Regions from separate parts of the Siminovitchia fortis genome, predicted to be linked through region 1. Evidence: predicted binding sites of a transcription regulator. Region 1 holds the regulator's gene; the other holds the start of a gene.
The links. The regulator LexA, encoded in region 1, represses DNA repair genes until DNA is damaged. The targets are predictions, from matches to a motif close to CGAACATATGTTCG.
Positions count from the first base shown of each region.

Region 1 (5,353 bases):
CATCATTCGAATATAAGCTTTATCCAATTTTATTTTTTCTTTTGAAAAAAGAAGCGGGAAAACTTGAATGGCTCCCGCTTCTTATGACATTAATGGAACTTCTTGTCCTGTTGGATTTTTCTCACCTTCAAAGGTGTCACTTCGTCTCCGTTTGGGTCAAATACTCTTACATTCTCAATCGTCTGTCTCATAGAGGCACGAAAAGACTGCAAATATTCCCCTCTAAGCTTTGACTGCTCTTTTGCCTCTGCTTTTGTCAGGCCTGTACTCTTTGCTTTTCTTGCGAGTTGATTGATCCTATCGAGTTTTTCTTTTGAAAGCATAAAAAAACTCCTTCGTTTTCATTTTGCCGCAAGTCAATACTACTAGAAAAACCGGTTGAAAACAATAAAGGAGTATTGAATAATCGCCTTAATTTCGGCTGTCATTCCGATCCATATATTCCTGGTATCTTCTATGGACGGTAGCTTTTGAAACATCATATCCGAAACCTCTAATGACCGAGGCAATCTCTTCAAAGGTCAGGCTGTTTTGCCTGAGCCGGACAATCTCTTCCACCGGGATCTCTTTCCGCTCTCTTCCGTTTATATTGCCGCGTTTCTTTAAGTTTTGTTCAGGCCGATAGCCTTTTGCCACCGCTCTTTTCATACCGCGCCTGATTTTGATATTATGCAGCTTCCGCTGATATTCTTCTACCATTCCTATTATATGAAGGAGCATAGAATCTGTTTCAGATACTTGAAGTTCACCGTCATGGGCAAGTGAATACAGCTTGACATCTTCCTTAAATAAAAAATGTATAAGGGCGATTTTGGCATTTCCACGGCCAAGCCTGGTTTCATCCTGGATCAGAACTGCATCGATGTTCCCGGAAGAAATTTTATCCAGCATTTCCATTAACCCGGGCCTGTCCAGGTCATATCCGCTCGACTGATCATGAATGACGGAGTCAACCTGAAAGCCCCATTTTCCGGCGGCAGCCGACAATTCCTCTTCCTGCCTGGCCAATGAGGTTTCCTGCTCTTGTTTTTCAGTGCTTACCCTGCAATAAATGATCACTTTCATATCAAACACTCCATTGGACACTTATTCTAACTCTTGTTCCTTTATTATCAATCCTTGGCTGTTCTGTGCTTGCTCGGCATAAACATTCTGTTGGTTTCCCATCATACTGGGAGCCTGCTCTTCTTCCGCCAGGTTAAAAATAAATAACAGCCCCATTATAATTGAAACAATACAAAAGATGACGATAAAAGAATGATTCCTTATGATTGACAACATCCATATCCTCTCCCCGAATATTTGTTCGCATTTATTTAAAATCATTATAACCAGAACGTAGGTTTGTGTCAAACAAAAATTCGAACTTACGTTTGTATTAAAAGAACCCGCGTGCTATAATATGGATAGCTCATAATAGATATAAAAGGGTGTGAAACAATGTCCAAGCTTTCAAAAAGGCAGGAAGCTATTTTAACTTTCATTAAGGAAGAAGTGAGAAAAAAGGGGTACCCTCCTTCTGTGCGTGAAATTGGGAAAGCCGTAGGCCTGGCATCAAGTTCAACTGTACATGGACACCTGGCAAGATTGGAAAGCAAAGGTTTGATCAGAAGAGATCCGACCAAACCGAGAGCCATAGAAGTCCTTGATCAGGAGAATGCGGCTGTCCCTGCCAAAAACGCAGTCAATCTTCCCCTTGTCGGTAAGGTTACTGCCGGAGTGCCTATTTCAGCTGTAGAGAATATCGAGGATTACTTCCCCTTTCCCGAACAGCTGATCCCCTCCGATGATCAAACATTCATCCTTGAAATTATTGGTGAAAGCATGATCGAAGCCGGAATTCTTGACGGAGACTATGTAATTGTCAGACAACAGCAAACCGCGGACAACGGCGACATCGTCGTAGCGATGACAGAAGAGAATGAAGCGACTGTCAAAAGATTTTATAAAGAGAACGGATACTTTAGACTCCAGCCCGAAAACTCAAATATGGAGCCGATTATCGTACAGAACGTATCCATACTTGGAAAAGTGGTGGGATTATACAGACGTAACATTCATTAGATTTTAGCGTAGATACCCGTGACTTCAGTAATTGGAGGAAGCGCTTTTTACGTAAATAATTGCAAATGCGAACAAACATCTTCAGCCCGTAAACATCTAAAGCAAATTGGTTAAGAGAAAATTGTTATGTGCGTGATGTCAATCATCAAGGGCCTGAAAAAAGGCTCTTTTTTTATTTCAATAATACGCTATTTATTCACCTCCATTGATTCTCCCCAATAGTATTCGCTGATAACATCTGCAAGTACATCAACTGTCCGGTCCAATTCCTCCTGAGTATTATCCACACCGCCTATCTCGATTAATAAGGAATTCTCGGACAAGTCCTGATTATATATTCCGTTATTTCCGCCAGCCTTTGTTTTACCAAAAACCCCGCGTGAAAGAGTTGGGTATTTCTTTTGAATGGAGTGGTGCAGGCTGGTGGCAAATTCAAGATTTTTTTCATAATTCGGGTGTGCTTCACCAATGACAAACAGGCATTTGGCGTATTTTTCCCCATTGATCGTTGCAGTGGTCACCGCCCTTCCTAGAGAGTCGCGATGGATGTCAATGTAATACCGGACCTGTTTATTTTGATTCATCGCATCAACTACTACCTCTCTTGAAGCTTCATATGATTGTTCGTATCTCATGCCTCTTTTTTTTAGCATCCCTTGTATGTCTTTATTATTTACCAATGTTTTGATTCCTTTTTCCTCAAGTTTCTTTCCTAGCCGCTTCCCGAGCAAAGAGACATTTTTCTCTTTATGCCAGGCGCGATTTGGATCCGTCACTCCCGGAAGCATTGGCAAAAAGGATTCCGTATTATGTGTCGAATAGATAAAGACGGCATGATCCTTTGTTTGTGAATCCTCAACCGGTTTTTCCTCTGTATATTCCTCCCCACCCTCATAAATATCAAAATCGGCAGGCGGCGGGGATTCAATAGGGAGGTTAGTAAAATCGGTTCCTTTGCCCGCCACGATGATTTTGGGAGTGGCAGCATTCAGCCCGGGTATTTCGCTGATCAAAAAAGATTTCATGTTTCTGAGATTGATATTCGTGAACAGTTCCAATGCATCTTTCCCAAACGATCTCTCGTACCCTTCCGGCAGAATCCTTTTTAAAGCCTGGTTTTCCAATGACATAACATACAGAAAAGACTCTGTTCTTGTAGGGTCATTGGCGATAAATGACAGCAAACTGATTTTTACACTTGAAAAAGCAATTGCGGAAACTAGACAAAATAGTGCGGTGACGGTTACAAAGAATTTGGCTGCAAGTTTTAGCATCATTTTCATCCTTTATGTTTTAACGTGTTTATTCATTTATATGAAAATGATGAGAGACTATGAATACAAAAAACCATGAGCTGTCTTAGGGGCTCATGGATTCTTCTGCTGTATTAATGCTATTATTCGCACTTTAAAAGAACTTCTTTCAGAACGGCTGCCTGATTATGTTTTTCATCCTTTGCACCATATAGCAAGGTTACATCCTCATTTTTCATCCGCTCTTTCAATTCTTCCAAATTCTTTTGACACGTTTCATTCTCTTCCAAATAAGAGAGATATTTTTCCCTGAACGCCGGAAATTTTTCAGGGTCATGCTGAAACCATTTCCTCAGCTCGGTGCTTGGAGCAAGCTCTTTCATCCATTCATCAATTTGCGCCTTTTCCTTTGAGATTCCCCGCGGCCAAATCCGATCTACCAAAACACGATATCCATCACCCGATGAAGGTTCATCATAGATTCTTTTAATCTTAACGCTTCCCATAAAGACTCCTTTCTCGCAGATTATTTTCATTCTTGCCACTTTGGGATTTATACTATCAAAAGAACAGTGCTTTTTTAAGGAGTTGTTTAGCCATGCGAGAATTGGCAGGGCATTGCAAAACGTGCGGCAAGGAAATTTATTGCGAAAACGGCTTTTTTAACGGGGTAATTCTCAAAGACGGAAAGATCATCTGCTTTGAATGTGAGGAGAAGAAGCCGGAAAAATAAACGGGACAGGCAATCAATCCCTGCCCCGTACTCAGAGGGTTTTTCTGTTCCAAAAACGGTGCTCTGCAACGGCTTTTGTAAACTCTTCTAAAAATCCGCCCGACGCATCACCTGTTATAACTCCGGCATTGCTCGGCAGGTTAAGTTCCTCGAGCAGCTGCTTCCCTTGATAGGATGCTCCAATCGGCTTATAGTGGGCGAACGCTTCTTTTATGAAATAGGCAGCCGACTCAAAAAATTGATGGCTGGTCTTTTCACCGCCGACAATATAGGCTGAATCAAACAAAACGGAATCTCCCGTGGCAAACGTCTGTTCAACCTCCAATTCAGCACCATTTTGACCTTTGATAAAACCTTGCTTTTCACCAACTGTAACAGGCTGGGCCCCCACTTTCTTTAAAGCTTCCAAGATTACAGGCACATTTTCGTTAAAGCCCTCTGCGACTAAAACCGCGATTTTGCGAGTGTCCGGCTTTTTCACCGTGTTCTCCTGGCTTAGTGCCGGCGAAGATTTGTTAACTTTAGGAGCCAGGCTTTCAGCAGGTGGCCGGACCCCTACATTTTTCGCTGTTGTTTGGGCCAGATCCAGGTCCACATTTGAAAGCATATCCACTACCTGCTGCCGGACATCTTTCTCTTTACACATACCCAATTCAAAGCTGAAAGCGTTGATGATATGCTCTTTTTCAGGTTCGCTCATCGAGTTCCAGAACAAAACAGCCTGTGAAAAATGGTCTTTGAAACTGTCGCTTCTCGCCTGTATTTTTCGTCCGTCAATTTTCTCCTGATAATGCTTATATCCTCCCTCGTCCTCAGAGGCTGCGGCAGGAGTATTACCCGCCAGCGAATTGTTATGATAGCTGACCTGTCCCACATTGATTGTTTGCCGAGCGTAGCCATCCCGCTGGTTATTATGGAAAGGGCAGACAGGGCGGTTAATTGGCAGTTCATGAAAATTCGGCCCGCCCAACCGGATCAGCTGCGTATCGGTATAGGAAAACAGCCGTCCCTGAAGAAGAGGATCATTTGTAAAATCTATGCCGGGAACGACATTGCCCGGATGGAAAGCAACCTGTTCCGTTTCTGCAAAGACATTATCGACATTACGATTCAATGTCATTTTTCCAATGATTTTTACCGGAACATCTTCTTCAGGCCAAATTTTGGTAGGATCGAGAATATCAAAATCAAACATAAACTCATCTTCTTCTCCAATAATTTGTACGCCCAGTTCAAATTCCGGATAATCACCGCGGTCAATTGATTCATAAAGATCCTGCCGATGGAAGTCCGGATTTTTACC
Region 1 is NZ_VEKZ01000096.1:72-5,424, forward strand. Features, by position in the region: gene FS666_RS18565 (DUF896 domain-containing protein) at 90-323, opposite strand; gene FS666_RS18570 (YneB family resolvase-like protein) at 412-1,065, opposite strand; gene FS666_RS18575 (hypothetical protein) at 1,087-1,281, opposite strand; gene lexA (transcriptional repressor LexA) at 1,441-2,064, shown strand; gene spoIIP (stage II sporulation protein P) at 2,253-3,338, opposite strand; gene FS666_RS18590 (DUF488 domain-containing protein) at 3,461-3,823, opposite strand; gene FS666_RS20535 (hypothetical protein) at 3,916-4,050, shown strand; gene FS666_RS18595 (catalase) at 4,082-5,353, opposite strand, start outside.

Region 2 (5,353 bases), on a different contig from region 1:
GTTCAAAGTACCATGTTTCCACGTGTTTCTGAAGCGCAACCAATCTTTTTTCAAGACGATAAGCGTGCTCTATTGAAACATTTTCATCGCGCAAACCATGGATAATCAAAACCGGCGGCTGCAGTTTATCCAGTTCATATAAAGGGGTACGGTATTCAAATTCTTCAGCGGCAGTCTTCGGGGAACCGCCGATCACCCGTTTCATCATTCTTCTCAGATCTTTTCGCTCCACATAAGTGAGGGCCATATCTGACACCCCTCCCCATGTTACAACGGATGCTGCGTCTTCATATCGTATGCCGGTTAAAAGCGCCATTACGCCGCCTCTGGAAAATCCGAATATATGGACCCGGCTTCCGGCAACAGACGGGTGGCTTCTTAACAATTCAAATGCGGCAAAGGCATCTTCTCTGTCCTCACCCGCGAAGTCCTCGTTCCCTTCGCCTCCCCTGTTCCCTCTATAAAACGGCGCAAATACAACGAATCCTTCGGAAGCGAACTGGCCGATTCTGGCCGGCCTGACCATGCCGACGTTTTTTATTCCGCCCCTTAAATATAGCATCCCTTCGTAGACTCCTGCCTGAACAGGCTCAGCCAGCAGCCCTTTTACTCTCAAGCCGGCAGATAAATAAGTGATGAGGTACATGTTCACATTGGGATTGGGTGAAGGAAAAGGAATTTTGTCCAAGATTTGAGTTTTTTCCATCAGTGCTTTTGCTCCCTTGCCAATATTTAATCACACATTTCTGGGCCCATCATACGATATGTTAGCCCAATTTACTAAAGTCCTGCAAGACTTGACAGGAGGTTCATGAATGAAAGCATGGTTTAAAATCGGATGGTCGGCTGTTGCGGCTTTCCTATTGATTTTCGCTGCTGCCTGCTCACCAAAAGAAGAAGTGAAAAAAGTGAATCTGGCGGAAGTGACGCGCTCTGTTTTTTATACTCCCCAATATGTTGCCCTTGCCAAAGGATATTTTAAAGAAGAAGGGCTCGATGTCGAACTAAAAACGACCTGGGGCGGCGATAAAACGATGACAGCCCTTTTGTCAGACGCTGCCGATATCGCTCTTGTCGGGTCAGAAACATCGATTTATGTTTACGCCCAAGGTGCGAGCGACCCGGTTATCAACTTTGCCCATCTTATACAAAACATAACACTGGAGAATTACATACTTTAATTGGAGGTTATCAAAACGAATGAAAAAACTACTTATGTACAAAGAAAATGGTGAATTCGTACTTGAACACATAAACAGTTTTGGACACTCAATAAAACGATTTTTCATTACTGAAAATGGATTAAAGGAAGAATTAGAAGCGTATCAACCAGTGCTAGATCAATACCAAATCATTAATCAATTATAAATTACAACAAAACAAAAGAGCACAGCGTGTATAAGTGGTGCTACCAACACCCTTATACCGTCCGCCTGCTACACCAGGCAAACACTTGCTGTACCCTTATGACCATTTTACAATCATAGGGTTTATTTAGCAACGGTTTGCACAAACAGGCCGTTGCTTTTTTGTTTCCCAAAAGGAGACAAATAAACATGAAGAAAATTGATGTAATTGCCCAGGAAAAATCTTATGATAACCTATCCACCTTTACAGAGATTAATGAAATGAATGAAACAGTACGCACGTACAGGGACGTCATAAAGGCGTCTGTTAAGCGTGTCGATGTACAAGCTAGACTGATTGATTTACTTGAAATATTAAAGCGCCACAGCTGCAAGTATGTTGGCGTTAGTTTCCTATGCAAAAATTCCATAGCTGAAAAATTAGGTGTATCTTATAAAACTATCCAAAGACTTATGAAGAAATTAGAGGAGCTGGGCATGATCCGCCAAGTGCCTATGAAAAGAAAATCAGATATGCTGCAGACTGCCAATGCCGTTGTAATTCAGCCTTTGAAAGAAGAAGTGTCCGACAAGACCCCTGTTAAAAGTCCGGCAAAGTGTCCGACCAATAAAACAAGTTTTATTTCTTTAAAACAAAAGATTAATAATAAACGTAACGATGTTGCTGCTAATGATTCGGGTGTGCATAATTTTCAACAAGCGAACTACGTAGCCCATTGGGTACCGGAACGCTTTGCCTCTTTGGTGAGTTATTTTTATAGTGACGCCAATACCATCCAAGAATTTTGGAAGGTTATTAAGCAATGTAATCGTGTTGTGAATGCCTTTACTGGCGACAGAGCATTTAATAACGAGCAGGAGCTAAGCATCGGTATTAGGGCTATCAAGGAGTTTGTCATGAAGGTGAAAGCAGGAGTCACGATGAAAAATATATTTGGATACTTTAATGGGATTGTCAACAACTTGATGGACAAGCTTTATTTCGATAAAGAGTTTATGGGGGAATGATAAAAGCCCCTCTCGAATGAGAAGGACTATTCCGCAAACTTAACACTGACGATGGAATCGAAATCTATTCTATGTGATTCGAGGCTGGTATCCACCACATGGACCAACTTATTCATTTGATTTACATAATGGACCATGCCCCTGATCTCGTCGAAAAAACCATCAATCCAGAGGGTAAAAACTACAGGCAGGTTATATTCGATAGCAATATGTATGGTCTCATTAACTTGTTCCCATTCTTGCTCATCCAGCTGCGGCCTTTTCACACGCTTTGAATCTACATTGGCATCTTTTAAAGCTTGGACATGCTCCGGCAGCATCATACGGCTTGATTCCCAGCGCATGTTACTACCAGGCGTCAACTTATTTGGTTTCATTATGCTCCCCTCCTCTGCCTAATGGGTCCGATTGACAATATGTTGCTTAATAAAAAGGTGCGGAATTGTCTCTTGTGATAGCAATAGGCTTTAATTGTTGAATCAGTAACATCTAACACTTTTATGATACGTTGAGACAGCTGATTATTTTTGTTTATGTAGATCATTTCAAGCCTTTGCTCCGTCCCTGCAGCATGTTTTAACAAGGCGTTCACATTTACCACCCCCAACATTTGTTTTTATTATTATACGCGAACGTCTGTTTGCTGTTCAAGTGGAAATTTTATCTAGAAATACCGCTGTTAAATTGTCATCCTTATTGATAGAATTGTAGATATATTTTTTTGAAAAGGAGCGCAAAACATATGGATAGCCAAATTGATAACGAGAAACAGCTTCTAGAATTAATCGATGAATATAACATACCGGTAGTCAAAATTGATGAAGGCAGAAACTATTGGCTTGTGAGAACACAGGCAGGTGAATTTTATGATCAATTTTACTTTGACGACTTCATCGCGATTGGATGGGATGAATTCAATGATTTAGAGGAATTTGAAAGTGTGGAAAAATCTGTTCTGATAAAGGACATGGAAAAGGAATATCCAGAAAACAAAAAGCCAGGGTTAATATACAGCCAAATTTATAGGTTTCTTTATGAAATGAATACGGGAGATGTTGTAATGATTCCTAGTACAAACTCTACCCACATTTCTTTTGGTGTCATTACAACTGACGCTTTCATAGAAGAGATTTCTGAAACCCAAATAGAGGAAGGCGTATGTCCATTTCAAAAAAGAAGAAGAGTGCATTGGATTAAAACAGTCCCCAGATCTGATTTAGACCCTTATCTATATCGAATGATGCAGACACATTTAACAATAAGTAATGCTGGTGAGTATGAGGAGGCGATAGATCGCACTTTACATTCTTTTTATGTAAAAAGCGGGCGAGCGCATCTTGTGCTCAACGTTACTACGAATGATGAAATTGCAGGAATTGATCTTGTAAACAGTATCAGCAATATACTAGATTTGGTTCCGTACATAAAAAACCCATATAATCCCGAATACACTTACGATAAAAGCGTAATTGACTTAAAATTAAGGGTTCAATCCGCAGGAATCATGGAATTCGTTTCGGCTGTGGCCCCCTGGGCCGTTTTAGGTATCGGCATACTGCTAAATTATGTGGTAGGAGGAAAGATAAAAGCTACTTTTACAAAAGGGCAAAAGGATATTGAAGCATCTTCAGATGGGCTCCTAGAAAAGCTTCTTAAGTTCAGAAAGCATGATGACGAACAAAAATTAAAAGAATTAGAATTAAAGAACCAAGACACTATTGAAAAACTAAAAATTGAAATCCCCAAAGAAACGAAAAATCTTCCTGTCGGTGGAGATCAGGAAGATTAGAAATCGTCTTTATACGGTGATGAAATTTTAATGAACTTTTTCATGATATACAATGATGTAGATGTATAAATTAATATATGGATAGGCAAACCGTAAAATTCAATTTTATTCAATGAGAAAAGCAGGCCAATGGTGTATTTTTGTACTAGGTAAAGAAGGGCAAACGTTGTCATAAATGTCCCTAAAACAGATAAAGCATGTAAGACCCCTTTCACATTGGGGCTCAATTTAAGGACCTCCCTTCCCATTTTCTACGCCTCTTTTCTCATAAGATATGCCAAATAAGTAACTTTTATAATTTATTTCCTCTTTGTTACTATAATAAACTTTATAGAAAAGTTATGCAATGTAATTGGTAAAAAAAGCCCGGTTAGCACCGGGCATGTCAAACTATGTCGAACGAAACCGGCTTGTATTAAATCCCATTTTAGATATGCTTAATGTAACCTTAATTCCATTCCCCTTGGATTGCGTCCGACACGGGCCATAAATTCCAAGGGCCTTTTTATGCACAAAAAAGGCCCTCCCCGTTTGGGGGAGGTATGCGCATATAACAAAGAGGGACCCTTTCATTATCGTCCAATTTATTTTATTTAACCCTTAACTTTTGACCAACATAAATTTTATTGATGTCCTTAATGTTGTTCCAGGCTTTAATCTGTGCCTGTGTGCTGCCATACTTGACAGCCAACCCACTCACAGTGTCGCCGTGCTTTACAGTGTGATAAACAGCCTTGGTAGTAGGCGCCTTTGCAGGAGCAGATCCGGACAGCTTAATTTTTTGGCCGACACGGATAAGGTTTGGATTTTTAATACCATTGATCCGGGCCAACTCGGCGACAGTGGTTTTATATCGCGCGGCAATACCCGATAACGTGTCCCCTGCTTTGACGGTATATGTTCCACCTGTATTGGCAGCTGGTTTAGAGGCAGGCTTTGCAGCTGGCTTTTGATTGGCAGCTGGCGGAGCTGTTGCCATCCCTCCAATAAAGTATGACAGGGGCTTACTACCCGTGAGCCTGTTTATGTCTAGATGGCCGCTGTAACCGTCAAGTTTTCCACAGTCGGTATATTGATGCAAGTCGCATGGATAGCTTGGCTTAGCTCCGTAGCGCGGGATCCATACGGCATCTGCTTCAGCTAAGTTAAGGTTAAACGATTTATATAAATGGTGGCCAACATAGATGCC
Region 2 is NZ_VEKZ01000007.1:45,447-50,799, forward strand. Features, by position in the region: gene FS666_RS04060 (alpha/beta hydrolase family protein) at 1-706, opposite strand, end outside; partial or broken gene FS666_RS04065 (ABC transporter substrate-binding protein) at 816-1,151, shown strand; gene FS666_RS19680 (hypothetical protein) at 1,201-1,368, shown strand; gene FS666_RS04070 (helix-turn-helix domain-containing protein) at 1,557-2,375, shown strand; gene FS666_RS04075 (YolD-like family protein) at 2,402-2,752, opposite strand; gene FS666_RS04085 (restriction endonuclease) at 3,118-4,164, shown strand; gene FS666_RS04090 (hypothetical protein) at 4,161-4,391, opposite strand; gene FS666_RS04095 (LysM peptidoglycan-binding domain-containing protein) at 4,754-5,353, opposite strand, start outside.
Region 2: FS666_RS04075 (YolD-like family protein) is a predicted target of LexA. The motif match lies at 3,005-3,018, and genes of this name have one in related genera.